DNA from 4 places in the Pseudohongiella sp. genome. Region 2 is predicted to be linked to each of the others. Evidence: predicted binding sites of a transcription regulator. Region 2 holds the regulator's gene; each other region holds the start of a gene.

Region 1 (7,711 bases), on a different contig from region 2:
CCGGTGGTCAAACTGACCGGTGACCATGCGTGAAGCAGGACAATAAGAGCCCTGCCTGCAGGGTTGTGGTTCTGATCTCCGGCAATGGCAGTAATCTGCAGGCCATCATCGACCAAAGCCACACCGGTGGTTACCAGCTCAGTGCGGTAATCAGCAACCGGGCGGACGCGTTTGGTCTGCAGCGGGCAGCGCAGGCGGGTATCGCAACATGTGTACTCGACCACAAAGCGTTCGCGTCACGCGAAGCTTTTGACGCCCGCCTGAGACAGGAAATAGACACCTTTGCACCCGACCTGGTGGTGCTGGCCGGCTTCATGCGCATCCTCAGCAGCGCATTCGTCCAGCATTACGCCGGACGCCTGTTGAATATCCACCCGTCACTGCTGCCTGCCTACAAAGGCACCAATACCCACCAGCGGGTTCTGGACGCTGGCGAGGCGCTGCACGGTGCCAGTGTGCATTTTGTCACTCCGGAACTTGATGGCGGCCCAGTCGTGCGGCAAGCGGTCATCAAAATTGCCGCCAACGACACAAAAGACACGCTGGCTCAGCGAGTTGCTATCGAAGAGCACAAAATATACCCTGAAGTACTGGCATGGTTTGCCGCCGGGCGTCTGGTTTTCGATGTCGATGGCGTCACGCTGGACCAGCAACGTTTACCGACTTGTGGTGTTCAGAGTCAGGAAAACAGCCAGACCCACGCCAATTGACCAGCGTTTGGCCAGCGTTAAGCTAACCGGGTGCACACTGATGTCTTGCGATAATCACCAGACACTCACTAAAGGGCAGGTATATGACGCTGTTTCGCAATACGATAGGCCTTGCTGCAATAGCTGTTGCTGTCGTCACTGTCGGCGCCGACAGCCGCGCGCATGCAGATCAGGATGCCCCGGCAGCCCCTGCACTGATTGCGCCCACGCCGTACGAGGCAGGCTATGAAGCCCGCGCGCGCGGTTTGAGCACGGATGCCTACCGTCACCTTCTGCAGACCGGTGACAATGTCTACCAACTTAGCCACGGCCTGTCCCTGAAAGTCCTGGGTGCCAACCTGATTACCGTCGCCGAAACCAGTCATTTCTACTGGCTGGACAGTGGCGCCGTGCCTGTGTCTTATGCCTTCAGACAAAGCGGCCTGCGCAAACGCGAGGAAACTATCAGCTTTGACTGGGAGAGCGGCAGCGCCAGTGTGAGCCGGGATGATCGGCAATCGGAGACCGCGATCAGCGCAGGTTTGCTGGACAACCTGAGCTTTACCGCTCAGATGAGCGCCCAGCTTAACGCCCGGCCCGAACTGCTGGTACCAGGCACAACACTGGAATACGAGATTCTTGATGGCACCGAACCGGAGATGCAGACCTACCAGATTAGCGCCCGGGAAACGGTGGACACACTGGCCGGACCGCTGGATACCGTGATGATAGAGCGCGTGCGCGAACCCGAAGCCGACCGCAGCACCATTATCTGGCTGGCTTTGGCGCATGAATTTGTGCTGGCAAAGCTGGTGCAGATAGAAGAAGGCGACCGCACGGAATTGCTGCTGGAAACACTCACCATGGGCGACATCAGTCTCGGAACCCGGGAATAATACAGGTCAGCGCTGCATCTCATACTTGCGCATCTTCTCCACCAGTGTCGTGCGCCTGATATTCAGCCGGTCTGCCGCCCGCGCCACCACACCACCGCTGTCATCCAGCGCCTGTTCTATCAGATTACGCTCCAGGTTGGCCAGATACTCCTTCAGATCCAGACCGTTCAGTGGCAGCAGATTGCCGGCACCCTGGCTAAGCGCATCAACAACACTGCTCTTCAGCGAACCGTTCACTGCATGCTCAGGTTCGCCCTGCGAGCCACTGACTGGCGCTGGTTCAGCGTCAATCATTTCCGCCGCATCGTCAATTACCTGAGGCAACACGGTTTCCTCCGGCTGGTACTGGCGCGGCAGATCGTGCACGCCCACCACGCCATGTGGATGCATGATTGCCATACGCTCCACCAGATTGGCCAGTTCCCTGACGTTGCCCGGCCACTTGTACTTGCCCAGTGCGCGTATTGCGGCCGAATTAAAACGCACGGAGCCACGCTTGCTGTTTTCCAGACGGGAAATCAGTTCGTTGAGCAAAAACGGTATATCGGAAGCGCGGTCGCGCAAGGACGGCATTTCAATGGGAAATACATTGATCCGGTAATACAAATCCTGCCTGAATGTGCCGGCTGCAATCATATCCTCCAGATTGCGATGCGTGGCCACCAGGATTCTCACATCCGTCTGCATGGTTTTGGTGCCACCCACTCGTTCGTAACACTGCTCCTGTATCACCCGCAGCAATTTCACCTGCATGGGCAAGGGCATATCGCCTATTTCGTCCAGAAACAGGGTGCCGCCCTGCGCCAGTTCAAAACGACCGACCCGGGTGGAAATGGCCCCGGTAAACGCACCTTTTTCGTGACCAAACAGCTCACTTTCCAGCAGATCAGGTGGGATAGCGCCACAATTGATAGGCACAAACGGTTTCCCCGCCCGTGTCGAATTGGCATGCAGATTACGCGCCACCACTTCCTTGCCGGTGCCGGATTCGCCGGTGATCAGCACTGTAACCTCGGTGTCCGCCACCTGAGACATCACCTGGCGGATACGCTCAACCGAGGCGCTGTTACCCACCAGGCTACGGAACATGTTGTAGTCGCGCACACTGCCCACATCGCGCAGACGGGCGTAGTGATCGCCATATACCTGCGCCTTGTGCAAGGCATCCAGCATAGGCTGGTAGCTTAGCGGCAGGGGAATGGTGGCGACGATGCGGGTTGAGATCTTGGCAGGGAAATCGGGCAATTCCTGATCACCCAGCAGCACCAGGGGCACTCCTTCGTGCCAATCGGTCAGGTCGTCCAGCAAACCGGTCATCAGGGAAGGTTTGTAATGCCCCACCAGAATAAGCTTGAGCTTGTCCGGATCAACGCCCTGGGCAGTTGCATCATCATGCCAATGTGCGCGCGCCACGATTAACGGGTGCTCGCCCAGGAACTCGAGCACAATACTTAAATCATGCCCCAGCTTTTTGCTGTCTTCTATCAGTAGTATCTCTGTCATGCCCGGTACCGGCAGGCCGCCGCAGCACTGACGTGCGCTGCATCTTCCGACCTGCCCCTGTTGCGACTTTGTGATCGATTGTTATCGATTCTTTTCAGCCATCTTTGTTTTCAATTAGACACTGCCCGGACCAGCAGAGTCAAACGTTAGCCGTCAAAAACTTGACTGGCATCATGATGCCGCTTGTGCTGCCGGGTCAATTTCGTCCCACCCGGCCTTGACGGTACGCATCAGGTCTGTCACTTCCTGCACCAATGCCGGATCGTTGCTGACATTGGCCTCAAACAGACGACGCTGCATATAGTCATACAGTCGCTCCAGATTATCCACCAGCTCCGGTGCCTGATCACGCTCCAGACTGCCCTGCAGACCCGCAATAATGCCCGTGGCCTTGCCCAGCAAAACACCTTTGGATTCTGTTTCACCCCGTTCCATGGCGGATTTTGCCTGTACCAGGCGATCCATGGCGCCGGTCATCAGCATCTGGATCAGGCGATGCGGACTGGCATGTTCGATACCGCTTTCATTGTTGATGCGCTTGTACTGAGCGGCGGCCTGCGTCATTGAATACATTTTGTTCCCCTTGGCTGAATTTGATGGTTTGCGTTCTGAGTGATATGTGGACGTTCAAATACGGTTGTTACTCACGCTTTGGCGTGACCAGGGCCTCAAGCATATCGAGCTGCGAGGTCAGAAAGTCTGCCGTGGTGTTGAAACGCGAGATAATCAGGTCATTGGCCGTGAATGACGATTGCAGACGACGCTCGGAGCGTGCCATGCGTTCGTCCAACTCGACACGGCGCTCTGCTATTTTTTCAAGCTCACCGTTAAGCGACTCCTGGCGGCCGCTGAGCACACCGCCTGGCGACAGAAATGTGTCGATCAGGCTTTTCATGCGATCGGCCACACCCCTGGTGTAATCCACCGTGCCACGATCACCGACGTCGCCGCCATTGATACGCAGACGCAATCCGGACGAGGGGTCGGGCTCACCGCTGGCGTCCTGCCCGGCTTCCCCGCGTGCACCTCGTCCAATATTGAAGCCCAACAGATTACCGGCATTGCCTTGCAGTTCGGCAATCTTCACACTCGATGATGCCCCGGTTGAATTGGAAATAATGCCAAACGAACCTGAGGGTGTGTCGTAATCAACAATAACACCCACACCGGCAGCAATCATTGCCGGATTATTGTTAATCGCTGTCTGCATGGCTGCGGCCACCGTTTCCGGAGAGCTGTTACCCAGCGTACCCAGCGAGATGGATCCGGACAATACGCCATCAACCTCGACCCGGAAGCTGTCAGTCGCCGTGCTGCCTGAAAGATCACCGTGTGCAGCATTCAGGTAAAACCCGGGCCGGGCCGCTTCCACACCGCTGGATGCGGTCAGTAACTGCCCGCTGCCTACCGCTTCAATGCCGTTGATGGTGCCTTCAACATCGACGCCCCTAATGGACGTTTCGGCAGCACCGGTACCCAGAAACAGGCCCAGCTTGCTGGCAGCGGCAAAATTAACGTCCGTAAACGCAATCTCATCGCCGGCATCAGCGGTGGAAAATACCAGACGTCCTTGCGTATTGTCGGCATTGTATTGGTAATTCACATTGACGGTGATGCCGTCTGCCGCCAAAGCGTCGTTAATTTGCGTTTGCAACGCCGCCGTCAACTCATCGGGGGTAGTGTAAGTAACCGGTGTCGCTGCATCTCCTGGCAAGGACAACGACCCGGTACTGATACCATTGATGCTGAGACTGAAGGCGGTATCTTCATCTATCACCAATGGATCAATAAATGGATCACTGCTTAAACCACCGGTGGTGGCCAGACTATTCAACTGATTACCCTGAAACGGCCCACGGTTGTCCAGCACCAGACCCAGAGTAGATGAGGCTTCAGCGGAAATATCGGTAAAGCGGATCACCGACTCTTCACCGTATCGATTCGAGCTCATATCAAAACGCGATTCAGCGGCGTTGTACACCACCGTCATGCTGTCTTCTGAATCAATCACATCGGCATTGCTGTTAATCTGTGCCTGCAACTCGGTGGCCAGCTCCTCAGCGGTAGCGTACGTCCCTTCGGTCAGGCTGATATCAATTTCATTGCCGTTGAACAACACGGTAAAATCCTTGTTGTCGGCATCAATCACGATATTGCCCGCGCCCAATGCTGCCACGCTGACACCTTGATAACGTCCCACCTCGGCCATGCGGGTGATTTCAACATCATAGCTGCCCGCCTGGGTGTCCCTGCCCGCCTGCAGAAAATCAACCTGACTGTCTGATGTGGTGCCGGTGGCAGCAAACAGACCGGTCACCGCCTGCGGATCGGTTGCAAACGCGGTTTCAAACTCGCTGCGATCAAACGTCAACTGGTAATCGTTGAACTGGTCAGAGGTAACACCCACTTCAGCCAACGAGCTGAACGTTGCGCCCGATGTCACCTGGCGCAAGGTATTGTTGATGTCGGTCATCATCCGGCGCAGGGCAGTATCCCCGGTCAGCAGGCTGCCCTGACCGGATGATCCGGAATCCGGATCAAATGCCGATAACTGATCACTCATGCTTTTAAGGCCATTGTAGGCGCCTACAAAGTCCTGCACCTTGTCCATCAGCGCACTGGGATCCTTGTCGATACCGAGACTGACAGGGCCAGTGGTGGTCGATTTGAGATTAAGGGTCACACCCGGAATCACCCCGGTAACGAGATTGTCACTGCGACTGATGGCCAGGCCGTTCACCGTAAACAGGGCATCCTGCGCGGCCTGAGTCTGGCTTGCGGTCTGCGCTCCGGCATTGAAGTTGAAAGCATCAAGCCCCGCGGTGCCGGTGCCGGTCAATTCTATACTCTGGTCAGCGCCAGACTCGGCACTGGTAAACAACAGGCGGAAGCCACTGCCATCATCAACGATGGTAGCCTCAACCCCGAAGTTCGCCGCATTGACCGCGTCGCGAATACCCGCGAGGGTATTGTTGCTCTCATCGATCACCAGGCTGCGCTCGGCGATCTCGTCGTTCGCGGTAAAACCCTGGTAGAGACCATCACCATCAATATCTGTGGTACCAAAACGAAAGCTGATTTCCCCTGTGCCAATCGCTTCGTTGACCGAGGTATAGGCTTGCGTAGCGATGGTTTGTTGTTGCGCCAGCTGCTGTATCTGGATTGAATAGTTGCCCGCATCTGCAGTACTGGCAGCGGTGGCGGTCAAGGCAGATTCGTTACTGGAAACCACCTGGCTGGCGTTGAACGCTGAGGTGCTATTGAGTGCCTGCATGGCATCCTGCAGCTCGCTCACGACACTGTTGATTTCGCCAAAGGCAGACAGTTTGGCCTCTGCGATCGCCTGCTCACGGTCCAGACGCAATTCGACCGGCGCCCGCTCAGCTTCCAGCAGCGATTCGAGTAGCTCGCTGGTCAACAGACCCGAGCCGATACCCAATGATTGAATAGTTGCCATACAGTGATTGTCATCTATTTGTTGCCTTGGATTTTTGATAAAGCAAGTTCCAAGCCAGCCACGCCAGCTTTGCAATATCAGCTACTTACATCAGGATATCGGTCAACAGCAGATATTCTTGACCCGGCAAGCGGCAAATCTTTGCCGCTTGCCTGAGCGCAAAAGGATTGAGTGTCAGCCCCAGCCTCGCTAGAATCAGAGCAATCTGATAAGGAGAAGAAGCTATGTTCAATAGACACAGGCCCAGTAGACAATCGCTTGCCAGCACGGTGGCCTTGCTGGGGCTCGGCATTGTATCGACGGGTTTACTCTCCGTCAGTGTCATGGCCCAGCCAGATGACGACTATACCGTGCCCCGCACCGCTTACGGTGACCCCGATTTTCAGGGTGTCTGGCGCAACGCCACTGTCACCCCGCTGACGCGTCCGCGCGAACTGGGCGAGCGTCAGGCCTATACCCGGGAGGAAGCCTTCCAGCTCGAACGCGCAGCGCAAATGGCCGTTGAGCAGGATAATGAGCCATTGGATCCCAACCGCCCGCCGCCGCCCGCCCAGGACCTGCCCCCCGTGGGCAACTACGATCTGTTCTGGACCGATCGCGGCATGTTCATGCCCACCATTGACGGTGAATTCCGCACCTCCATCATCATTGATCCGCCCGATGGTCAGATGCCCGGTTATACCGACGAGTTCCTGGCACAGCGGGCGCGCGAACGTGAAACCGGTCCTGACCCCTTTGATGGTCCTGAAGGTCGCGGCGTGGGTGAGCGCTGCCTGCTCTCCTTTGGCTCCAACTCCGGGCCGCCCATGCTGCCAGTGATGTACAACAGCCATTACCAGATCGTACAGTCACCCGGTTACGTGGTGATTGTCGCCGAGATGATCAATGATGCCCGCATCATCAAGATTCAGGACGAGCGTGATGCCCATGCCGAGGTGATGAATCGCTGGATGGGCGACTCCATCGGCCGCTGGGACGGCGATACGCTGGTAGTGGAAACGCAACACTTCAATCCCTGGCAGAATTTCCGGGGCGCTTCGGAAAATCTGACCGTGACTGAACGCTTCCGCAAGGAGTCCGACAGCAAGATCATCTACACCTTCACTGTGAACGACCCGACCGTGTTCGAGTCCAGCTTTACCGGTGAACTGGCGCTGACCGCTTAC
Region 2 (7,711 bases):
TAAGCGGATGTTTGGCCCCAAGGCCTTGATGGAGTTGGCCAAGGCGGCAGCCAAGGTCGTGGTTGTTGCCGCCATTGCACTGGTTATCATGGCATTCAACTGGGAGCGTATTCTGGGCATCATGGCCGAGCCGTTGCTACCGGCCATGGGACATAGCCTGATCATTCTTGGCTGGTCGGTGCTGGCCATGTCCTGTGCCATGATTCTGATCACGATTGTTGATATTCCGTTTCAGATTCAGTCCCATACCCAGAAACTTCGTATGACGTTTCAGGAGGTCAAGGATGAGATGAAAGACACGGATGGTAAACCCGAGGTCAAGCAGCGTATCAGACAGTTGCAGTATCAGATGACACAAAACCGGATGCTGTCAAACCTGCCTAAAGCCGATGTGGTCGTGACCAACCCGCAGCACTACGCAGTCGCCCTGAAATACCAACAGGGGGCCAGCACCGCGCCGGTCATGATCGGCAAAGGCGCCGACTTTATGGCCTTGCGTATCAGGGAAGTGGCAAAAGAGCACGATATCCCGATCGTGGAATCGCCGACTCTGGCGCGCGCCATTTATTACAATACCGATCTGGACGAAGAAATACCCGAAGGCCTGTATAAAGCAGTGGCGCAAGTGCTTGCCTATGTATTCCAGCTTCGTCAATACCGGCACAAAGGCGGGCGCCGTCCGGTGCTGGCGGATAACCTTCCGGTACCAGAAGATCTGCAACACGATTGATGGGCCTACGATAAAGCCAACGGCAATTATTTTCCGCCGGACGGCAAAAAATATTCCTGCTCCGGCAAAATGAGCACGACTTTTGCAACACCCTCCTGGTAGGACATAAAAGGCTGCAGATTCGACTTGATCAGCTGTTAAAGCGTCAAGATTTTGGACAAAGCGCCTGTTCACTGACGGCATTCGATTGTCAGTGACGTTGACCTCGCTGAATTTTGGCTACCACACCAGGTTGGTATGTAATTTATGATGAATTTAGGTGGCAATCTGAACAGAGCTACGCTGGCGACCAATGCCCGTAATCTGACAGAAGGTAATCTCGGGATACCGATATTGCTGCTGGTGATTCTGGCAATGATGACGTTGCCTATTCCACCGATTCTGCTTGATGTATTTTTCACCTTTAATATCACTCTCGCCCTGGTTGTGTTGTGTGTTGCAGTTTATGCAATGCGGCCACTGGATTTTGCTGTTTTCCCGACCATCCTGCTGGTTGCCACCTTGCTGCGTCTGGCGTTGAATGTGGCCTCCACGCGTGTGGTTCTGCTCAATGGGCATGAAGGAGGCGCAGCGGCGGGCAGGGTTATCGAATCGTTCGGTGAGGTGGTGATCGGCGGCAACTACGCGGTTGGTCTGATCGTGTTCCTGATTCTGATCATCATCAACTTTGTTGTGGTGACCAAAGGTGCCGGTCGAATCGCCGAGGTCAGCGCCCGTTTCACTCTGGATGCGATGCCCGGTAAGCAGATGGCAGTCGATGCCGATCTGAACGCCGGCATTATTGATCAGGAGTCAGCGCGCACCCGGCGCCAGGATATTACTCAGGAGGCTGATTTTTATGGCGCCATGGATGGTGCCAGCAAATTTGTCAAAGGTGATGCCATTGCCGGTATCCTGATCCTGGTGATCAATATGGTGGGCGGTCTTGCCATAGGCATGATGCAACATGGCCTTGATTTTACCACTGCGACTGAACGTTATGCCTTGCTCACCATCGGTGATGGTCTGGTCGCCCAGATTCCGGCACTGGTGCTGTCTACTGCCGCAGCCATCATGGTGACCCGCAACAACAACGCGGAGATGATGGGCTCGCAGGTTATCAGTCAGATGTTTGCCACCCCTCGTTCGCTGGGTATCGCAGCGATGGTTCTGTTTGTCATGGGTATCGTGCCGGGAATGCCACATCTGGCGTTTCTGTCGCTGGCCCTGCTGGCGGCGGCTGGCTCGGTAACCATCTACTTGCGGCAACAGCGGGAAGCCACTGCCGTGGATGATGCAGCCACTGCGGACAAAACGGCGCAGGAAGAAAAAACCGCAACCGAGCAACAGGAGCTGGGCTGGGGTGACGTGACGCCGGTTGATGTGGTTGGCCTGGAAGTCGGGTACCGGCTGATACCGTTGGTGGACAAGAACCAGGGCGGACAATTGCTTGCCCGCATTAAGGGTATCCGCAAAAAACTGTCGCAGGAACTCGGTTTTCTGGTGCCTTCGGTTCATATTCGCGACAACCTGGATTTGCAGCCCAATGAGTACCGCATCAATTTGATGGGCGTCAACATCGGCGGCGCAGAGATTCACCCGGAACGCGAAATGGCGATCAATCCGGGTCAGGTCTATGGTAAGGCTCAGGGCATAGCCACCAAGGATCCGGCGTTTGGCCTGGATGCGTTGTGGATAGAGTCCGCCCAGCGCGACCAGGTGCAATCTCTGGGGTACACGGTGGTCGATGCCAGCACGGTGGTTGCAACCCACATGAATACTCTGTTGCACAAACATGCGCACGAATTGCTGGGCCACGACGAAGTTCATGAACTGTTGGGCATTCTGGGCAAATCATCCAAGAAACTGGCTGAGGAACTGCCCAGCCAGATCAATGGCAATATTTTGCGCAAGGTGCTGCAAAATCTGCTGCAGGAAGGTATTCCCGTCAAAGATATGCGCAGTATCGGCGAAGCATTGGCGTCTGCTGCGGGCAGGAGTCAAGATCCCGTCGCTCTGACTGCCGCTGTGCGTGTCGCGTTGTCCCGCGTCATCGTCCAGGGCATCTATGGAAACAAGGCTGAATTGCCCGTTATCACCCTGGATCCAACACTGGAACAGATATTGCTTAAAGCAGTACAACAAGGCACGCAGCAGCAGGATGGCGGTTTTGTCGACGACAGCGTGGTTATTGAGCCTGGTATTGCCGAGCGCCTGCAACAGTCGCTAATGCAGGCGGCACAACGGCAGGAAATTGCCGGTAACCCGGCAGTCCTGCTGGTGGGAGCACCCTTGAGGTCGTTACTGAGTCGTTTTGTCAGGTTTACCCTGTCCGGTGTCAAGGTTCTGTCCTATCAGGAAATACCGGACAACAAGAAAATTACGATTGTAGCAACGATTGGTCAGTGATGATCGTTGATCGGAATAACAGCAAAAATGTGATGTGAGGAGCAACAATGCAGCTTAAAAAGATCCTGGCCAAAGATATGCGCCAAGCACTGCTTCAGGTGCGTGAGGAACTGGGCGATGACGCTGCCATTTTGTCAACGCGCAGTCTGGCAACCGGTGGGGTTGAGGTTATCGCGACACTAAGCCCGGCCCCGGTGATGAAAAAGGAGTCTGCTGCGCCGGCACCTTTGCCGACAGTCAGCAAGGCAGAGATGGGCGCTATGCGCAATGAACTCCACAGTATCAGGACCTTGCTGCAGCAACGACTCAACGGTCTGGGCTGGGAACAGTTCAGCAGTCAGTCGCCCTTGCAGGCAGTCATCTGGGAGCGTCTGTCGGCAATGGGTGTGCCCGGCTTCCTCAGCCGTCAATTGTTAAGTACAGTCAAGCCGGGCAAAACCCTGGACCAGGTCTGGAAGCAGGTGCTGGGCAGTCTGGTCAAAGCTCTGCCCGTGCTGGATCATGACCCGATCGAGCAAGGTGGTGTATTTGCCTTTCTCGGGCCGACCGGTGCCGGCAAAACCACTACCATTGCCAAGCTGGCGACCCGTTATGTCTTGCAGCATGGCGCTCAGGATGTTGCGCTGGTGACGACAGACAGCTTTCGCCTCGCCGCTCATGAGCAGTTGCGAACCCTGGGGCGAATTCTGGGCGTGAACGTGAGGATTGTGGATAATCAGCACTCGCTGGACGAAACGCTGGACAGTCTGGGGCATAAACAGCTGGTTCTGGTCGATACCGCCGGTTTGCCGTCGCACCATCCAGAGCAGCAGCGGCAGTTGAATTTGTTGCGCGATCAGCCTCAGGTCAACAAGTGGCTGGTGTTGCCGGCGACCAGTCAGGCGCAGGTTTTGCGCGCTTCCTGGAAAACCTGTTCGACTGCGAATGTTTCTGCGTGTATTCTCACTCATCTGGATGAGGCATGTGTGCTCGGTGAAGCCCTGGCTTTGACAATAGAGCGCGATTTGCCTGTCGTTTATGAAACCTTCGGTCAGGCGATTCCTGATGATATCGCTCTGGCGCAGGCACAGTCGCTGGTCAAGCGCGCAGTAGCGCTGGGTCGGCAGCAAGCGTCGGTGCCGGTGGAAAAGGAACGGCTGATGACCGAATACGGTAGTCGGTCACCGGCAGAGCTGCGCGTTGCAGGTCTGAATTAGCGGTAAACCGGCATTGGCCGGATACAGACAGTTGGGGAGAGAACAGGGGATGCATCCCATTCAAGTGCTTGCGGTAACCGGCGGTAAAGGTGGCGTGGGCAAAACCAGTATATCGGTCAACCTCAGCCTGGCATTGGCACAGCTGGACAAACGGGTTGTGCTGATGGACGCCGATCTCGGTCTGGCAAACGTCGATATTCTGCTGGGCATCAAAGCCCAGCGCACCATTGCCGATGTCTTGTCAGGTGAGTGCGAATTGCGTGACATCATGGTGGCGTCGCACGGTATCAACGTCATACCGGCTTCATCTGGCGTGCAGTCTCTGGTCACCATGGGGCCCAGTCAGCATGCGGGCATTGTGCACGCATTCAGTGAGCTGGCTGACGAACTTGATGTTCTGGTCATTGATACCGCTGCCGGTATTTCAGATTCAGTTGTCAGCTTTGTCCGTGCTGCGCAGGAAGTATTGGTCGTGGTCTGTGACGAACCTTCGTCGATGACCGATGCCTACGCCCTGATCAAGCTCCTGCATCGCGACTGCCAGCTACAGGACTTCAGAATTGTGGCCAATATGACGCGGTCCCCGGATGAAGGGAAGAATATGTTCAACCGGTTTGCGGGTGTTGCGGGCCGGTTTCTGGATGTAAATCTGCGTTATGCGGGCGACATACCTTATGATGAAACCTTGCGTAAAGCTGTGCAGCGGCAACGGCCAACACTTGATGCCTATCCGGGCAGCAAGGCCGCGGGCGCTTACAGACGGCTGGCGAAAGAGGTCAGCCAGTGGCCGGTAAGAACCGAAGCCACCGGGCAGATGGAGTTTTTTGTCGAGCGACTCGTGCAGGGCATGTCCTGAACAGGACACAACGGGGATGTTTATGACAGCATCAACAGGTGCCTCATTGTACCAGGACGTGCAAACAGACAGCATGAACGATCTGGTCGTTCAGCATGCGCCGCTGGTGAAGCGGATTGCCCATCATTTGCTGATGCGCATGCCTTCCAGCGTGCAACTGGATGACCTGATTCAGTCCGGCATGATCGGTTTACTGGAGGCGGCGCGCAAATATGATGTATCCAAAGGCGCCAGCTTTGAAACCTATGCCGGGATTCGCATACGCGGTGCCATGCTTGACGAAATTCGCCGGGGAGACTGGGCGCCGCGTTCCGTCCACCGCAAGTCCCGCGAAGTTGCAGCCGCCGTTAAATCTGTTGAGATGCGTTCCGGCAGCGATGCCAAGGATCATGAGGTCGCCGAAGAACTCGGTATCGACCTGGAAACCTACTACACCATCTTGCAGGATGCATCGGGCAGTCGTCTGTTCAGCTTTGATGATTTGACAGAAGGTGGCGATGATTCAGCGCTGGAGAGTGCGTCCGGTGAGATTTCCGGCCCGGCTGACGAAATTCAGGACGATGATTTCCGCGCGCATCTGGCAGAGGCCATCGAAGGCCTGCCGGAGCGTGAAAAGCTCGTATTGGCGCTTTATTACGATGAGGAACTCAACCTGAAAGAGATTGGCGAAGTGCTGGGTGTCAGCGAGTCACGCATCAGTCAGATACACAGCCAGGCCGCATTGCGCTTACGTTCCCGGCTGCAGGACTGGCGCTGAGTCCAGCTCGCAGCGCCCACAACAAGCGCTCACATTGGGCTATAATGCTCACCATCTGAATTTATTTCCTGATTTCAGCTAAATTTTTTCACCTTTCAAGCGATAACCTGCTAGGGAGATACCGTGCCGGGTGGCGCACATCCCCAGTATGAGCACATGACGTGGAGGCGGCTTTGGACAAGAACATGAAAATTCTCATTGTTGATGATTTCTCAACAATGCGTCGGATTATCAAGAATCTGTTGCGGGATCTGGGGTTTACCAACACCGCTGAGGCAGATGACGGTAGTTCCGCCTTGCCGATGCTGGAAAACGGCCAATTCGATTTTCTTATTACGGACTGGAATATGCCGGGCATGACCGGTATCGATCTGCTTAAGGCCTGCCGAGCGAGCGAAAAGCTGAAAACGCTGCCGATTCTGATGGTGACGGCAGAGGCAAAGAGAGACCAGATTATCGCAGCGGCGCAGGCCGGTGTGAATGGATATGTGGTCAAGCCTTTCACGGCAGCGGCACTGCAGGAAAAGATCGAAAAGATCTTTGAACGCATCGACGCTAATCGCTGAAAGGAAAATCCTATGGCAGACAACAAGAAAAACGGTTTGGGCAAGGCCAGCACGACCGGATCAGATGCTGACACTGCGGCGCTTGCTGCGGCGGGAGCAAAGAGCTTTACCGATGCCTTGCTCGCTCGCAAGCAGGCATTGCTGGAGGCCCTGCAGAGCGATGACATGGTGGCGGCTGCGGATCTTATCCACCAGATAAACCATGCTCGCGACGAAACGCTGTATTTTGAGGTTGGTCGTCTGACCCGGGCGTTGCACAACGCGCTACGCGATTTTCATCTGGAAATCGGCCTGCAGAACAATGCCGAGGTCAAGCACGAGCTCTCGGAGATGGTGGATGCGCGCAGCCGCCTGAACTACGTCATTGCCATGACCGAAGATGCAGCCAACCAGACGATGGATCGTGTTGACGAGGCGGCACCGATGGTGCAAAAGCTGGTGGACGAGAGTGAAGCCATCCACCGGGAGTGGCAGTCCTTTCTGGCTCAGGGGAACACGGTAAATGACGATTCAAATCCCTTGTTCCAGCGTATCGAGCAGCTGCTGCAGCGGATCAGTGGCGACGGGCAGGGTATTCATACCAGGCTGACCGATATCCTGATGGCTCAGGGTTACCAGGATCTGAGCGGGCAGGTGATCAAACGGGTTATCGAACTGGTCAGTGACGTTGAACAAAGCCTGGTGCGTCTGGTCAAGCTGGCGAGCAATGTTGAAGAAGTCGCTGGCATTAAATCCGAAGACAGCGAGCACAAGGCTGTACGTGATGAGAAACAACGCATTCGCGCCGAAGGGCCGCAAATCAACCAGCAGAACAATCAGGACGTGGTGTCAGGCCAGGATGATGTGGATGATTTATTGTCCAGCCTTGGTTTTTGACTCACGCAACAGCCCGAGGCTGATGAACGTGACTCGGAGAGGAACAGTGACATGAGTTTTTTTGATGACGAAGAGATTCTGGAAGATTTTCTGGTCGAGGCCGGTGAAATTCTGGAACAGCTGTCTGAGCAACTTGTGCAGCTGGAGAAACAACCAGACGACAAAAACCTGTTGAACGCCATTTTCCGTGGTTTTCACACTGTGAAAGGTGGCGCTGGCTTCCTGCAGCTGACCCCCATGGTGGATTGCTGCCATGTCACCGAGAACCTGTTCGACAACCTGCGCAATGGCAAGCGCCAGGTTACATCCGAATTGATGGATATCGTGTTGCAGGCACTTGAT
Region 3 (7,711 bases), on a different contig from region 2:
GTATCGATGGCTCCAAATTTTCCCAGGCTGTTTGCGATGCCGCCGCCTGGTCGGCACAACGGCTGAATGCACCGCTACACTTGCTCAACGTGTCAGAGCCGCTGTTAGCGGAACCGGCAGAACCTGCCGAGACTCCGACTGAGCGCGACAAACACGAAGAAATTGAAAGCCAGCTTCAACAGCTGGATTATCAGAGAGCGCAGCTCTCGCGTAAGCGTGGCGATGCCATACTGGAAAAATCGTCTGCTCGCATAGTTAAAGCCGGAAGTGTTGAACCCAGGCTGCTTCAGGTCCGTGGCACACTGTCCAATATCGTGGAGGAAATGGAAGACGACATACGTCTGTTGATTCTGGGTAAGCGTGGCGACGATACGCTTGCCTCGGGCAGCATCGGTTCGCACATTGAGCAGATAATTCGTAACTTGCGGCGACCCATGTTGATTGTGATGGAGCAGTTTGTTGCCCCGCGACGGGTGTTGATGGCATTTGACGGTAGCGCAACCACAGCAAAAGGTGTGCGTCTGATTGCTGAGAGCCCGTTGTTTAATGGTATTGAATGTCATGTGGTGCAGGTGGGGGCGGATACTGACGAGCACAGAGAGCAACTGCGGTGGGCAGAGCAGACATTGGAAGAAGGTGATATTCCGACTATTACTCGTCTTCTTGTCACCAATGATGTAGACGATAGTCTTTCCACTTACACCCGTGACAATGAGATTGATATGGTCATCATGGGTGCTTACAGCCATTCGCGTCTGCGGCAATTATTGTGGGGTAGTAATACCACAAAATTGTTGAGTCACTCTTCGGTGCCGGTGCTGGTTCTGCGATAAAGTTATTACAAAATTGACGATATGTGAGCCGAACAAGAGGAACAGACATGACACAGTCATCAGTCAATAACAATGTCACGGAGGCATTTTCCAAAATGCCTTCCGCATCAAAAGCGTTCGTTGAACCCTTGAGGCGTGCGGATATCCGTATCGGGGGTACACGGCCCTGGGACATTCGGTTTAATTCGGCCGGTGTACTCAACCGCGTACTAACTCGCGGTAGTCTGGGGCTCGGCGAGGCCTATATGGATGGCGAGTGGGACGTACCGAGGCTTGATGAGTTTTTTTACCGCGTCTTGAGAGCGCAGCTGGATCAGACAATCAAACCCGCCAGTCTGGCGCTGCATGCGTTGCGAGCTCGCTTCTTCAACTTACAGAATATCAAGCGTTCCTGGCAAGTTGGAGAGCAACATTACGACCTTGGAAATGAGTTTTACGCGGCAATGCTTGGTCCTCGTATGGTGTACACCTGCGGCTATTGGCGGAATGCGGAAACCCTGGCTGAGGCGCAGGAGGCTAAACTGGATCTGATCTGCCGTAAGCTGCGGCTCGAGCCTGGCATGCGGGTGCTGGACATTGGCTGCGGTTGGGGTAGCTTCATGAGCTACGCCGCCGAACACTACGGTGTGGAATGTGTGGGGGTGACGATCTCAAAGGAGCAATCGGAATGGGGTCAAGAAAAGTACAAGGGTCTGCCGATTGAGTTTCGCCTCCAGGATTATAGAGATATAAACGAACGTTTCGACCATGTTGTCAGTATTGGCATGTTCGAGCATGTAGGGCGCAAAAATTACACGACCTACATGGATGTTGCGGGTCGTTGTCTGAAAGAAGATGGTTTGTTTTTGTTGCATACCATAGGCAAGAACGTCAATACGTCAGGCGTTGATCCCTGGATAGATAAATACATCTTTCCCAACGGTGAGATTCCTTCCCTGGCTCAGATCGCCAGCAGTGTAGAAAATCGTTTTATCATTGAAGATATACATAATTTCGGCGCAGACTACGACAAAACACTGATGGCGTGGTTCGCCAATTTCGAAGCGGCGTGGCCACAATTCAAAGAAGAATTGGGGGCACGCTTTTATCGAATGTGGCGCTATTACTTATTGTCTTGCGCCGGAGCGTTCCGCGCACGGGATCTGCAGCTTTGGCAACTGGTGTTGTCACGGCATGGCGTTGACGGTGGTTATAGCCGGGTCAGTTAAGCGGGCAACTGCTTTTCCTTTTAATGTGTAAATCTTCACTTTGTCGCTAATTGTTCTCAGAAAAGGCGTTTTCAGGTATACTACGCGCTTTTTCTTGCACAGGGGCGACGACTATGTCTGAGCTTGTTGGGTCTGCACTGGTTGGCGTGATCATGGGCTCCAAATCCGATTGGGCTACCATGAGTCATACGGTAGATATGCTGGAACAGCTGGGGATACCGCATGAGGTCAGGGTGGTTTCGGCGCACAGGACACCGGATCTGCTGTTTTCCTATGCAGACGAGGCGGCTGGTCGCGGCATCGAGGTGATCATAGCCGGTGCCGGTGGTGCTGCCCATTTGCCGGGCATGTGTGCCGCAAAAACACATTTGCCGGTGCTGGGCGTGCCCGTGCAGTCATCCATGCTGTCAGGGGTGGACTCCCTGCTGTCCATCGTGCAGATGCCAGCCGGTATTGCCGTGGCAACATTGGCAATAGGCCGCGCCGGTGCGGTCAATGCAGCCCTGCTGGCAGCCAGCATTCTGGGCAACAAATATCCTGAGCACCAGCAGTCGCTGAAGGCGTTCCGCGCCAAACAGACGAGTAATGTGCTTGATAATTCTGATCCACGGCAGGCCTGAGCTATCATGAAAATAGGTGTTATAGGTGGCGGACAGTTGGGCCGGATGTTGGCTTTGGCAGGTACCCCCCTGGGCATGAAATTTGTTTTTCTGGACCCGGCACAGGACGCCTGCGCGGCGGCGCTGGGCGAACACATTCGCGCTGATTACCACGATCATGAACATTTGCGTCAGTTGGCCGATCAGGTTGACCTGGTGACCTTTGAATTCGAAAGTGTGCCGGCCGACACGGTCGCTTTTCTGTCCCAGTTCGTTCCCGTATTTCCGAGTGCCGAGTCGCTGCGTATTGCCCGCGACCGCCTGCTGGAGAAGAACCTGTTTCGCAGCCTGGATATTCCGGTTGCGCCCTACGCCGCCATTGATTCGCAGGCTGATCTGGAGCAGGCGGCGGCCAGTATCGGCTTGCCGGCAGTGCTCAAGACCCGCACCCTGGGTTATGACGGAAAGGGTCAAAAAGTACTGCGTAGCTCTGCCGATGTCAGTAGAGCATTCGCCGAACTGGGCAGTGTGCCCTGTATTCTGGAAGATTTTGTTGAATTCAGCGGCGAGGTGTCGCTGATCGCGGTTCGCGGTCGCGATGGCGCCAGCAAGTGCTACCCCTTGGTCCATAATACGCACAACGAGGGGGTTCTTCGGGTGTCTATTGCCAGCGATCAACATCCGCTGCAAGCGTTGGCCGAGCAGTACACGTCGGCCGTGTTGGAACATCTGGATTACGTGGGTGTGCTTGCATTCGAATTTTTCGAAGTTGATGGCGGGCTCAAGGCCAATGAAATTGCACCCAGAGTGCACAACTCCGGGCACTGGACAATTGAAGGGGCAGAGTGCAGCCAGTTTGAAAACCACCTGCGGGCCATTACCGGATTGTCGCTGGGATCGACCGCAAAACTTGGTGAAAGCGCCATGATTAATTTTATTGGCAGTGTCCCTGGCATTAACAAGCTTGCTGCTGTTGCTGACTGCCACGTGCATGACTACAACAAGGCGTTCAAGGATGGCCGCAAAGTTGGGCATGCCACTGTGCGCAGCGTCGATGCGGACACCATGCGTCGCCAGCTTGGCAAGGTCAAGGCGCTGATAGCTGCTGACAATTGATCGGTGCCTGTGGTACAACAGAGCGTTAGAGCATAAACCACAGGTGACAAGATGCTGACCCGTACCATCGTCAATCGCCGGTCTTTGAGATCGCATTTTTTAAGCTGGTTTCTGAAGCGCCGTTTCAAACCCAAACTTTTACGTCCTGATTTTGATCCCGCGCGTTTTCGCGTGACGCTGGATCGTGACATGGGGAAAAACCCTATCGCCAGCGATGTCGACGTGACGTCGGTACAGCATGAGGGTGTTAATGGTGAATGGCTGACACCGGCATCATGCAGTGGCCCGCGCGTTGTGCTCTACAGCCACGGTGGTGGTTATCTGTTTGGTTCGCCTTTGTCTTATCGTGCCTTTACGTCGCGGCTTGCGGTCGCCTGCGATGCCCGCGTGTTTGTACTGGATTACCGTCTGGCACCCGAGCATCCGTTTCCTGCTGCCGCTGATGATGTTTTTGCCGCCTATCGTTACCTGCTGACCGAGCATGATGCTGCTGATATTTTGCTCGCGGGCGACTCGGCCGGTGCCGGCCTGTCCCTGTCCCTGCTGGTGCAGATACGTGAAGCCGGGTTGCCCATGCCAGCTGCTGCGGTGCTGCTATCTCCCTATGCCGATCTGGCTGTGACCAGTGAGTCAGTGGACAGCAATACCCGAACCTGCGCCATGTTCAGCGGCGATGCTATTCGCCGGGCCGCCGCCACCTATCTCAATGGCGCATCGGCCATGGACGCCCGGGCGTCACCGTTATACACCGAGTATGCCGGATTTCCGCCACTGCTGATTTACGTCAGTGACAATGAAGTATTGCGTGATGATGGATTACGCGTGGCCGAGCGGGCTGCAGCCGCGGATGTGTCGACTGACCTGCGAATCTGGCGTGGACAACCACATGTGTGGCCTTTGTTTGTGCCGGTGTTGCCGGAGGCGAATCAAGTCATGCGGGAGATCGGTGACTATGTAAGGCAGTTCTCCGCCTGACCGGACACTGGTCGCCGGGCTGACGGCTCAGGGCTCTCGCAGAACCAATTCCACCCGGCGATTGCCAGCCCGGTTTTGCGGTGTATCGTTTGGCTGCAGAGGACGGGTGTCGGCATAACCCACCGCACGCATGCGAGTGGCGGAGATGCCGTCAAACTCCAGGAAGCGCAATACAGAGATGGCACGGTCGCTGGACAGCTCCCAGTTCGATGGAAACTGAGGCGTGTTGATGGGGATGTTGTCGGTATGGCCTTCGATCGAGATTTCACCCTCAAAAGCATTGAGGAACCCCGTCAGTTGACTGATCAGCATCATACCTTCATACATAAGCTCAGCCTGACCGCTGGCAAACAGCAGATTGTCTGCAATGCGCAAAGTCAGGCCTTCGCGCCCGGGCTGGGCGTCCACACCCTGAAGGGACAAGGCGTCCAGACTATTTTCCAGGCTCTCCAGACGTGCATCCTGATCGGCGTCGCTGCCCTCATCTTCAGCATCCGGTGTGGTTTCTCCGGAGGTCCCCTCCAGCAAGCTGTTGTATTCCGGCAGCACGCCAATGCCGCCGGGCATGACGCCGCCGGTTTCGTCCAAAGGCGTTTGCGTGGTTGACCCGGCCGCTGACCCGGCAGAACCGGTTTGCGCGATTTCTGCGGGGATGTCGTCATCGTCGGTTTTGGGTTCGCTCATGGCCAGCAGCAGGACAAAAAACGCGATCAGTAGCGTCAGGACATCCAGGTAACTGAGCATCCAGCTATTATCGGTGCCCTCGGACGAACCGGGTTCGTCGCCGACCATGTCAACGGCATAGCGGCTATTTTCCACGCGCGGCCCCTTTCAGCGGTGGCATGCCCTTGTCGCGGATTTCATCCTGATAGGTTGCAGCAAAGGATTTCAGTGTGTCTTCAATGAAGGATGGTGGACGCCGTTTGCTCATCATGGCAATGCCTTCCAGCACCATGTTCATGGCGATCAGGCGCTCCTCCGTGCGTCGCTCCAGTTTGACCGCAATGGGTTGCAAAAACACGTTGCCCAGCAGGATGCCGTAAAACGTGGTCAGCAGTGCAACGGCCATTTGCGGGCCAATCATGTCGAGGCTGCCAGAGTCCATCACGGCCAGCATGTTGACCAGGCCAACCAGGGTGCCAATCATGCCGAAGGCGGCGGCATAGGTCGACATGGTACGGAAAATGTGGGCTTCTGCGCGTTCGCGCGCCTTCACGCGCGCGATACGCCAGCGCAGCGTATCGATGATTTCCTGCTCGTCTGTATTGGCAATGACCAACTGAATACCGGTGCGCAGGAAGGGGTTCTTTATTTTGGCCAGCGCATCGTCTACATCCTTGATATTGCCCTGAAACCACAGACGTGAAACCTGTACCATCTCCTTGATATCGTCACGGGTATAGGTGTTTTCGCGCCTGAACACCAGTGCCACCAGGCCGAATACGCGTACCACCTCTTTCAGCGGATAACTGATGAAAGTAGCTGCCATGGTGCCGGTAATGACGATGGCCAGGCCAGGCAGGTTAAGAAAGCTGGATTCCGATTCCGCAGAGAAAAACAGCACACTGCCCAGCAGCGCTACGCTGGCGAGCATGCCTATGATGGTTGATGGATTCATGCGGCGTCCTGACAGTCAATTCGCGAATTAGGGGCTTCAACGCAGATAATGTCGGCGGCTGCGGGCAAATCTTTAACAGGATATCAGGCGATGTCGGCAGAATGCGCGTGCTTGTTGTTCAGGCGTGGGGGAGGCGTATTCCATACTGCGCTTCAGTGTTTTGTGTGCCAGTTCCTAAGTAAACTCGAAACTCTGGATCAGCGCGTCGCGAATCTGGGTATCGCTGATGTCCTGCTGATAACGCAGAAGACCTTCCTGAAGACGATCAATCGCCTTGCTGAACGGTTCAAGATTGGGTTTGTTGTCACTCACGGGTCTCTCCTGACGTTCTATCAACTCAAGATGCCAATATCACCCAATAAACAAACGAAAATCATATCCCGAGCTGCTCGCGTATTGTTATTGCACTTGGCAGCTGTCTGTAGAAGAATCAGGGCAGAAAATCAATCAGTTATGCGGCGTCACAGGATGTGATCATGAACCGTTTTGAGCGGATATACAAAATTCACGAGATGCTGCGAACCGCCCGGCAGCCTGTGCCCATGAGGGCCTTCATTCAGGCGCTGGATAGCTCTCGCAACTCCGTCACCCGCGATTTTGAGTACCTGCGCGACATGCTGGGCGCGCCGCTGGTGTATTCCCGCGAGCACAATGGCCATCGCTACGACCCGGGTGCAGGCGTATTTGAGCTGCCGGGCTTCTGGATGAATTCCGGCGAACTGTACGCCCTGCTGGCAAGCGAACAGTTGCTGGAACAGGTGCAACCTGGTTTATTGGGCGATCGTCTGCTGCCGCTGAAAGAGCGCATTCGCAACCTGCTGGGCGAATCCGGCCATTCGGCTGAACGCATCAGCGAAAAGATCCAGATTCAGCCCATTCAGTTCCGCGTTATCAGTCCTGCCATTTTTGACCCGGTGGCCGAAGCCACACTGGCAGCGCAACAGTTGCGCTTTGACTATCATAGCCGCAGCAGCGTCGCATCTGAAAACCGCCTGACGCACCCGCAGCGATTGATTCACTACCGTTCCAACTGGTACCTGGTGGCCCACTGCGAGGCCGCTCAGGACCTGCGCCTGTTCTCGCTGGACCGCATTGCGGCGCCTGTCGTTCAAAATGTCCCTTGCCAGGTCGTTGTGCCTGTTGATCTGGACCATTTCCTGGGGAGCGGATTTGGCATTTTTGGCGGCCAGGCCAAAAGCACGGCACACCTGCGCTTCAGCGCCCAGGCGGCCAAATGGGTAGCGGAGGAGAGCTGGCACCCCGAACAAGTGGGTGAATGGCGTGACGAGGGTTATCACCTTAGTCTGCCCTATGCCGACTCACCCGAATTGGTCATGGATATTCTGCGTTATGCGGAGCATG
Region 4 (7,711 bases), on a different contig from region 2:
TGAACTCCAGCACGGACTGCGCCCGGCTGATGGCGGCAACAGTGCCTTCGAATTCCGCATTTCTGCGCCTGCTTTCGGTGACATCGATGATGACCCCGTCAATCCAGCGCGGCTGGCCCGCCTCATCAAATGTTGCGCTGGCGCTTTCTGTGACCCAGCGTTCGCTGCCATCGCGATGCAGAACCCGGTAACCCAGGTTGTACTGGCTACCTTGATCCAGTTTTTTCATGATGTCTTCAAACAGCCCGTTGCTGTCATCGGGATGCACGCTTTCATCAAAAGTGCGCTGGCCATTCAGGTAGTCTTCGGCCGGGTAGCCGGTCAAGTTGGAAACAGCATCGCTGATGAACAGCATTTGCCAGTGTCGGTTCGGCAGGCAGCGAAAGGACACACCCGGGATGTTGGCAATCAGCGAGCTGTATTGCTGTTCACTGATCTTGATTTTGTGCAACAGGTCCCGGTAACGCAAGATGCCATTGGTCGCGGCGACCAGCACACCGATGACCAGTACGATCAGACCGATGGCCATCGCCAGGTAGGTATTGTCATTTGCGATTGCCGTGGTCGTTGTTTCATGGCCCACAAAACGTGCGCCCATCATGCCGGTGTAGTGCATGGCGGAAATCGCCAGTCCCATGCAGATACCGGCCAGAGCGGCGCTGACTGTTTCGCTGAGCCCGGTCAGCAGGCGCAGGCCGTAATGAATCCACAGTGCCAGCATGGCCATGATGACGGCCACCACCACGGAAGCGATAAACCAGAGTGGCTCGTATTTCAGGTCGGCGTCCATCTGCATGGCGAACATGCCCAGATAATGCATGGTGCCTATGCCGGCGCCAACAAAGATGCCGCTGACAATAAGTCTGGCCAGACTGACATGAGGCCCCGAGAGAAGACTGAGGGCAAGCCAGGATGCGAGCAGGGCCGGCACCATGGAGACCGTTGTGAGGACAGGGGCGTAGCTGACCGGTAACGGCAGGGTGAAGGACAGCATGCCGATAAAATGCATGGCCCAGATGCCCAGGCCCAGGACAAGCGAGCCGGAAATCAATGCGATGCGACGACTGTTGTCTGTGCTGGCCACACGAACAAGGCTGGCAAGTTGCAATGCAAAACCGGATGCCAGTATCGCGATCATCACCGACAGCAGCATCAACGGCAGACTGTGATGGCCGTTCAGGAGCCGGACTTGATCGTCTGGCGCGATGGTGAAGAGGTTAAGCAGTTCCAACAGCGACAATCTCCGTCCCCTTAAATCAGGTCAAATCCCTTGTCGCGCGGCGTTGCAGGCCATATGCTGAATCACGCCGGGCTTCTGGCAGGCCAGTTTGCAGATGCAATAGTCGTAGGCGCGCGCACTGGGATCCAGTTCGGCGGCCTCATCGATGGCAGCCGTGAGGTCCGCTTGCGCGGCCTGGCGGGTCAGATAAGGCCCCGAGATGTTGACCTGCAGGGTTGGTTCGTCAGGATCAGTGGCGACGATATAGAAATTTTCGAGATTCATTAAATACAACGCGCTGTCTTTCGAGAAGAGAACGGCAAAGTAGCCAGTTTATTACTGCTGATTGTGCTAATAGTTGTGCTAATAGTTTGGCTAGTAGCTTGGCTAATAGTTTTGCTAACAACCAGTAACGATGTAACAGCAATCAGTAACAATAATGGCGGCACATTATCCTCCTTTCTTTAGCATCCGCATAGCCTTTGTTGCATAAAAAGCGTGATAATTGCTCAATATGTGTGTTGTACCCGCTACGCTACCATCAAATACCTTAACAGAGCCTTAAGTGAGCAAACTCAGCATTATTATTCCGGTATTAAACGAGGCAGACGTCCTGCGCCGACAGCTGCCTGCCTTGCAGGCACTGAGCAGGGACGGTCATCAGGTGATTGTGGTTGACGGTGGCAGCACCGACAACAGCGTCGAGGTGGTCCGGGGGCAGGTTGACGATTGCCTGCAATGCGCGCCGGGTCGTGCCAGGCAGATGAATGCTGGTGCTGCGCGGGCCACCGGCGATGTTTTGCTGTTTCTGCATATCGATACCATGTTACCTGACCGGGCTGCAGATCTGGTGCTGGCGGCGCTGGTCGGCGGCGCGCACTGTTGGGGGCGGTTTGATGTCCGTCTTGACGGTCAACACCCGGCTTTTCGGGTGATTGCCGCAGCCATGAATCTGCGCTCGCGGGTGACCGCTGTTGCCACCGGAGACCAGGCTATCTTTGTCCGGCGTGAGGTGTTCGAGCGAATGGGTGGCTACGCGGACGTGCCGTTGATGGAGGATGTGATGATCAGCAAGACCCTGCGCCGTCTGTCCCGTCCGGTCTGCCTGCGCCCGCCCGTGGTCAGCTCCAGTCGTCGTTGGCAGCAGCATGGTATCCTGGCCACGATCTGGTTAATGTGGCGCTTGCGGCTGGCGTTTTTTCTGGGTGCCAGCCCGGCAGCGTTGCACCGCCAGTATTATCGTGACCGATCCCCGGCAGTCCAGGACAGGGAGTCCTGAACATGACCTATCGCTACCCGCAGGCGAGGATACTTTTTTTTGCCAAAACACCTGTTGCCGGGCAGGTAAAGACACGTCTGCAGCCAGTGCTGGGGGAGGCTGGCGCACTGCAATTGCATCAGCAACTGATGCGTTATGGCTGGCAGCAGCTGCAGCGCGCGGCGCAGGCACCGCTGCAGCTTTGGGCGTCGTCCCACGGTGGTGAAGATTTTTTTCGGCAACTTGAGGGCGTTCCGCACATTCATCGGCAGCGCGGCCATGATCTGGGTGAGCGAATGCACAATGCGACCTGTGATGCGTTGGCGGATGCCGAGTTTGTGGTGGTAGTCGGCGCGGACTGCCCGTCGGTTGATGGTGCTTATGTGGCGCAGGCTCTGGCACTTCTGGCGGCCGGCACGCCGGTGGTGCTGGGACCTGCCGAAGACGGTGGTTACGTGCTTATTGGGCTGCGTGAACCCATGCCGGCGGTGTTTGGTGACATCCGTTGGGGTCAGGCCAGTGTGATGCAGCAGACCCGTGAACGCTTGCGGGCGGCCGGTATTGGTTGGCGGGAATTGACCGTCAAATGGGATGTCGACCGACCGGAAGACCTGGTGCGCCTTGATTCCCTGCCGGGCTGGGGATGAGGCCTTTATCGAGTGCTGCTGTCGCGGTCAGGCATGGCCCTGCATTCAGGCAATGCTCTCGCGTTGCAGCTGGGTGACAAAACGGTTGACCGCAATCTGGTCACCCCGGCCCATATTGCCGAAGCGAAAACCCAGCATGGTCTGATTCTGATCCTGTTGGTATTGCACATACACTGCCTCGGCGGGGCAGGCAAATTCATGGTCTATCAAGGGCAGTTTCATCACCAGGTCAAATTCTTCCAGCATGCTGGGCGGTGGGTTTACTTTGCCCTCTACTATCAGACGAAAACCGGTCGCTGACATGTTCTGTACGCGGCCCTGTATGCCCTTCGGGTGATTTTTGTTGGTGCAGGTTGATGCCACCATCAGGGTGCCGGGAACCCAGGCGCGGAACGCATCACGACGCTGCAGGTACAGCAGGCGTTCGGGAAACTTCATCTGGTAATACAGGCCGTCGTCATCTTTCATGACCCGCTCAACGACCAGGTCTTTGGCATGCACACGAATTCCGCTGATCGAGGCGCGCATGCTGAAAGGTGTGCCGGCTTCCGCCTGGCGGTGTGCTTCGCGTGGCGTGAACTCATCAAGCTGGAAAGTACGATTTTTCAGACTGACGTCGAGCACCAGTGAGCTGTACATGGCGCCATTGCCGTTGAACTGAATGCTGATGCTGGAACGATCCGACTGCAGGGTTCTCAGGACACTGAAAATATCCCCGGCCGAGGTATAGTATCGTTCGTTATTGGAAATTGTCGCCATGAGAGTCGGTAACCTGTCTGGATCAACAAGCGGATCAGGCGCTGCCCAGATCCCGTTGTTCACTGCCGCCCAGCGTATTGCCATGACTGGTATACAGGCCTGCCAGGGCCGAAGGCCCGCGCAGGATGCTCAGGGTTCGCTGCGTGTTCAGTCGACTGCGGTGTACGATAATGCTGTTGGTCTCGCTGAGTTCGCGACACTGTTGCAGGCGAGCCTCAATGCTGTCAAGTAATGCGGTGAATTCGTTATCACCGCCCTTGCCCAGCAAACGCTTGAGATGCTGCAAATTGGTCTGGTCAGCAGGCACACCGGCCTGCTGCAAAAGTTTGCGGCGCGTGTGGTCATTGGTTTCGATGCTGGCCAGTACGCTTTGTTTGCGGGCCAGCAGGGTGTTGAGTTTTTCGAGGTCGCGCTGCTCCAGGCAGGTTTTTTCAGCCAGCAGCACTTCGGCCAGTGTATCCAGCTGAGTCCGATCACTTTCCAATAGCTGTTGCAGGCCTTTATTGCTCATCAAATAATCTGTCCATGCCACACATCAGGCTGTTGGCCGGCCCGGTCACAGGCCGCGCTCAAACGCCAGAATCTTGTCGGCAACGCGCTGGCTGTCCACGGCGTACTCACCGGCATTGATCTGGTCGCGAAGCGCATTGACGCGTGAGACATCAGTGTCCGGCAGCTGTTTAATGCTGGCTTCAAGAGACTGCAGGTCGGCTGCGCGGCCACTGATGGACACCGCATCGGGCTGGCTGGTGCCAGTGCTGCCCTGGTTGCCCACGTTGCCACCGCCAACACCGTTACCAGTGTTGTTGTCAGTGCCGGGCTGATTGCCCGTCTGCCGCACTGAGCCGCGATTGTCAGTTGCTGTCGATGTGTTGCTAATAGTAGGAATACTCATGGTCTGCTACCTTGACTTGTAGACTTGATTAGCCTTCTGTCCGATGTAACGGCACATTTTGCGGTAACTTTAGTGCCTGGGTGACAAAAAACAACTAAAAACCACAAAAAAATCGAAAAGCAGACGCTGAACCTGCGTGTTGGCGACAAATTACTGTCGTTATCCCTTGTGCCTGTCGTGCGTCGGTCGTGTGCCGGTCTTGTACTGGCACAGTCAAAATATGACTTTCGCTTCGCCGACGCCTGTTACCACGGCCTGAACAACACGCTCGGAGCTGTTATTGCGTACCGGGATCTGTTTGCCTGCCTCGCCTGCCTGCAGCGCTGTACCGGTGCCACGAATGGCAATGCTACCACGCTCTGCGACAAGTACAATGGTGTCGCCCCGACTCACCAGTATGGGTGCTTCCAGCAGGTCGATGCCCAGTACCGTGTCGGCCGAGACGGCCCGGCGTACTGCCTGGCCGACAGCCACGGTCGGGTCTTTGATGACCTGGCCGCGAAGGGTGCTGATATCGTGCTCCTGCAGACTCAGGTCGCCCGGGCCAAGGACGCTGCCCCGGGGCAATGCGCGGCTGCTGACCACAACGTCCTGAAAAATGCGCACGCTGGCAGCAATGTGCCGGGTCCAGGGGCCCTGGTCGCGGCACTCAATGCGAACGGTGACGCGCCCACCATTGGGGCTGTGCCGGTTCAGGCTGGCCTGCAAGGGCTCCTGGCAAACGGGCACCTGCAGTCTGGGGTCCAGTGCGGCGACCTCTATCTCTACCCGGCCGGGCTCTGAGGCGTATATATATTGCAATTCACTGAGCGCGGCCTGACGCAGGCGCTGCTGGCCACTGAGCCCCTCCGCTGAGCCGCTATCAACGGCTGACAGCTGGCTCGCGGCCATGCTGGTGATTGTTGCAGCAATAATAGCCACGGTGGTGATAGCGGCCGCTTTCAGGCTCGATAAAGATTTTTGTCGATTTCTGGCAGTCATTCGTCAAATACCCGGCGTCCAAGGTGTTTTTTCAGCCTTTTTGCTGATCTGTGACTGGGTAAAGCAATAATTGTGCCGCGCTGTGACAATTATTTACCCGGACAGACCTTATGAAACTGCGTGCGCGGACGACATATGTAGCCAATGTGAGAATTTTTTACACCGTGATGTCAAATTTTGTACTTGAGAATGGGAGTCTGCGATGGCCGGCGTGCTGGACAGCGTTAATCAACGAACACAATTGGTAGGCCAGAACCGGCTTGAGCTGCTGATGTTCAGGCTTAACGGCAATCAGTTGTATGGTATCAATGTGTTCAAGGTGAAAGAGGTTCTGCCGTGTCCGCCGTTGAGCGTGCTGCCACACAGCAGCCGCGTGGTGCGCGGCGTCGCTTATATCCGGGGACGTACCATTACTGTTCTGGACCTGAGCATAGCCATGGGCAGCCGGGCGCTGCAGGACGAAGGCAAGGGCTTTATCATTATCGCTGAGTACAATAATTCGGTGCAGGGCTTTCTGGTCCGGGCTGTCGAGCGAATCGTCAACCTGAACTGGGAAACCATACATTCGCCACCCAAAGGCTCCGGCCGGGGGCATTACCTGACTGCGGTTACTGAGGTGGACAGCAAACTGGTAGAAATACTGGATGTCGAGCGTATTCTGGCGGAGGTTGCACCAGCGCCGCGTTTGTTGAGCGAGGCCCTGATCAGCAAAACCGAGCGCTCCGATGCCATCAACACCATATTGATTGTGGATGACTCCAGTGTGGCGCGCACACAGATAAAACGCTGTTGTGAGGCCATTGGCCTGAAAACGGTGGTGCTCAATGACGGCAAACAGGCCTTCGCACATTTGCTGGGGATGCTCGAAAAAGGCGAGAATCCGTCTGACAAATATATCCTGGTGATTTCCGATATCGAGATGCCGGAAATGGACGGTTATACGTTGACGGCATCCATCAAGAATGACCCCCGGCTCAGCGATCTGCACGTGATGTTGCATACGTCACTGAGCGGTGTGTTCAATCAGGCCATGGTGGAAAAAGTGGGTGCTGACGATTTCCTGGCAAAATTCCACCCGGATGAGTTGGCCCAGCGTGTGCTGAAACAACTGGAACGGCGTCAGATCCCGGCGTAAGCGCCTGATTCGAGTGTTATATGGTAGACGAACAACAACAGTTTGCACTGGAAGACTATCAGGCCTTCCGGACTTTCCTGAATCAGGCCTGTGGCATCGTATTAGGCGATAACAAGCAGTATCTGGTGGCAAACCGTATCCGCCGTATCCTGGAAGAACACCAGCTGACGACACTGAGTGCGCTGGTGACCCGCATCAATCAACATTCGGTGCCGGGGCTGCGGGAAAAGGTGATTGATGCCATGACCACCAACGAAACCTTCTGGTTTCGTGACAGTGCCCCGTTCGACGCCTTGCGGGACGTCATTCTGCCGCGCCTGGTGCTGGAAGAAAAGCGCAGCAGCCTGCGCATCTGGTCGGCGGCCTGCTCGTCGGGGCAGGAGCCGTACTCCATCAGCATGATCTTTGAAGAATTCAAAGCCAGGCATCCGGGCGTGCTGATGCGCGATCCGGAAATTATCGGTACGGATATCTCAAATTCCATGCTGAGCAATGCCAGGCTTGCCGAGTACGATGGCCTGAGTGTGAGCCGGGGGCTTAGTGACTCTCGTCGGCGCATGTTTTTTGATGAATTGCCTCAGGGCCGTTTTCGCCTGAAACCGGGTATTACCCGGCGGGTCAATTTCAAACCCCTCAACCTCCAGGACACCTATGCCAGCCTGGGGCGTTTTGATGTGATCTTTTGTCGCAACGTGCTGATTTATTTTGCCGCCGATTTCAAGGCCGATATTCTGCGCCGCATGCGCAGCAGCCTGAACCCGGGATCCTATCTGTTGTTGGGAGCGTCTGAATCGTTGCCGGCGACGATCAGTGATCT

The links. Region 2 encodes FliA, which starts transcription of late flagellar genes. Its sites were predicted from a motif close to CTAAAGTTTNNNNNNNNNNNGCCGNTAA; they were not measured.
Region 1: a site for FliA is predicted at 6,641-6,668, ahead of fliD (flagellar filament capping protein FliD). Genes of this name have one in related genera too.
Region 3: a site for FliA is predicted at 6,398-6,425, ahead of WD071_RS12280 (motility protein A). Genes of this name have one in related genera too.
Region 4: a site for FliA is predicted at 4,824-4,851, ahead of flgM (flagellar biosynthesis anti-sigma factor FlgM). Genes of this name have one in related genera too.

What each region holds. Positions count from the first base shown of each region.
Region 1 covers NZ_JBBDNQ010000028.1:196,927-204,637, reverse strand. The annotation lists gene purM (phosphoribosylformylglycinamidine cyclo-ligase) at 1-33, shown strand, start outside; gene purN (phosphoribosylglycinamide formyltransferase) at 30-710, shown strand; gene WD071_RS10525 (DUF3108 domain-containing protein) at 794-1,585, shown strand; gene WD071_RS10520 (sigma-54 dependent transcriptional regulator) at 1,592-3,088, opposite strand; gene fliS (flagellar export chaperone FliS) at 3,260-3,661, opposite strand; gene fliD (flagellar filament capping protein FliD) at 3,729-6,545, opposite strand; gene WD071_RS10505 (hypothetical protein) at 6,770-7,711, shown strand, end outside.
Region 2 covers NZ_JBBDNQ010000006.1:236,443-244,153, forward strand. The annotation lists gene flhB (flagellar biosynthesis protein FlhB) at 1-730, shown strand, start outside; gene flhA (flagellar biosynthesis protein FlhA) at 980-3,118, shown strand; gene flhF (flagellar biosynthesis protein FlhF) at 3,166-4,314, shown strand; gene WD071_RS01205 (MinD/ParA family protein) at 4,364-5,170, shown strand; gene WD071_RS01210 (RNA polymerase sigma factor FliA) at 5,193-5,927, shown strand; gene WD071_RS01215 (chemotaxis response regulator CheY) at 6,113-6,493, shown strand; gene WD071_RS01220 (protein phosphatase CheZ) at 6,506-7,369, shown strand; gene WD071_RS01225 (chemotaxis protein CheW) at 7,421-7,711, shown strand, end outside.
Region 3 covers NZ_JBBDNQ010000034.1:9,606-17,316, reverse strand. The annotation lists gene WD071_RS12310 (universal stress protein) at 1-833, shown strand, start outside; gene cfa (cyclopropane fatty acyl phospholipid synthase) at 929-2,041, shown strand; gene purE (5-(carboxyamino)imidazole ribonucleotide mutase) at 2,155-2,661, shown strand; gene WD071_RS12295 (5-(carboxyamino)imidazole ribonucleotide synthase) at 2,668-3,756, shown strand; gene WD071_RS12290 (alpha/beta hydrolase) at 3,808-4,731, shown strand; gene WD071_RS12285 (flagellar motor protein MotB) at 4,759-5,550, opposite strand; gene WD071_RS12280 (motility protein A) at 5,540-6,349, opposite strand; gene WD071_RS12275 (hypothetical protein) at 6,524-6,661, opposite strand; gene WD071_RS12270 (helix-turn-helix transcriptional regulator) at 6,826-7,711, shown strand, end outside.
Region 4 covers NZ_JBBDNQ010000028.1:172,520-180,230, forward strand. The annotation lists gene WD071_RS10385 (MHYT domain-containing protein) at 1-1,231, opposite strand, end outside; gene WD071_RS10390 (hypothetical protein) at 1,262-1,504, opposite strand; gene WD071_RS10395 (TIGR04283 family arsenosugar biosynthesis glycosyltransferase) at 1,785-2,498, shown strand; gene WD071_RS10400 (TIGR04282 family arsenosugar biosynthesis glycosyltransferase) at 2,501-3,124, shown strand; gene WD071_RS10405 (flagellar brake protein) at 3,170-3,883, opposite strand; gene WD071_RS10410 (flagella synthesis protein FlgN) at 3,918-4,394, opposite strand; gene flgM (flagellar biosynthesis anti-sigma factor FlgM) at 4,440-4,778, opposite strand; gene flgA (flagellar basal body P-ring formation chaperone FlgA) at 4,992-5,759, opposite strand; gene WD071_RS10425 (chemotaxis protein CheV) at 5,962-6,894, shown strand; gene WD071_RS10430 (protein-glutamate O-methyltransferase CheR) at 6,915-7,711, shown strand, end outside.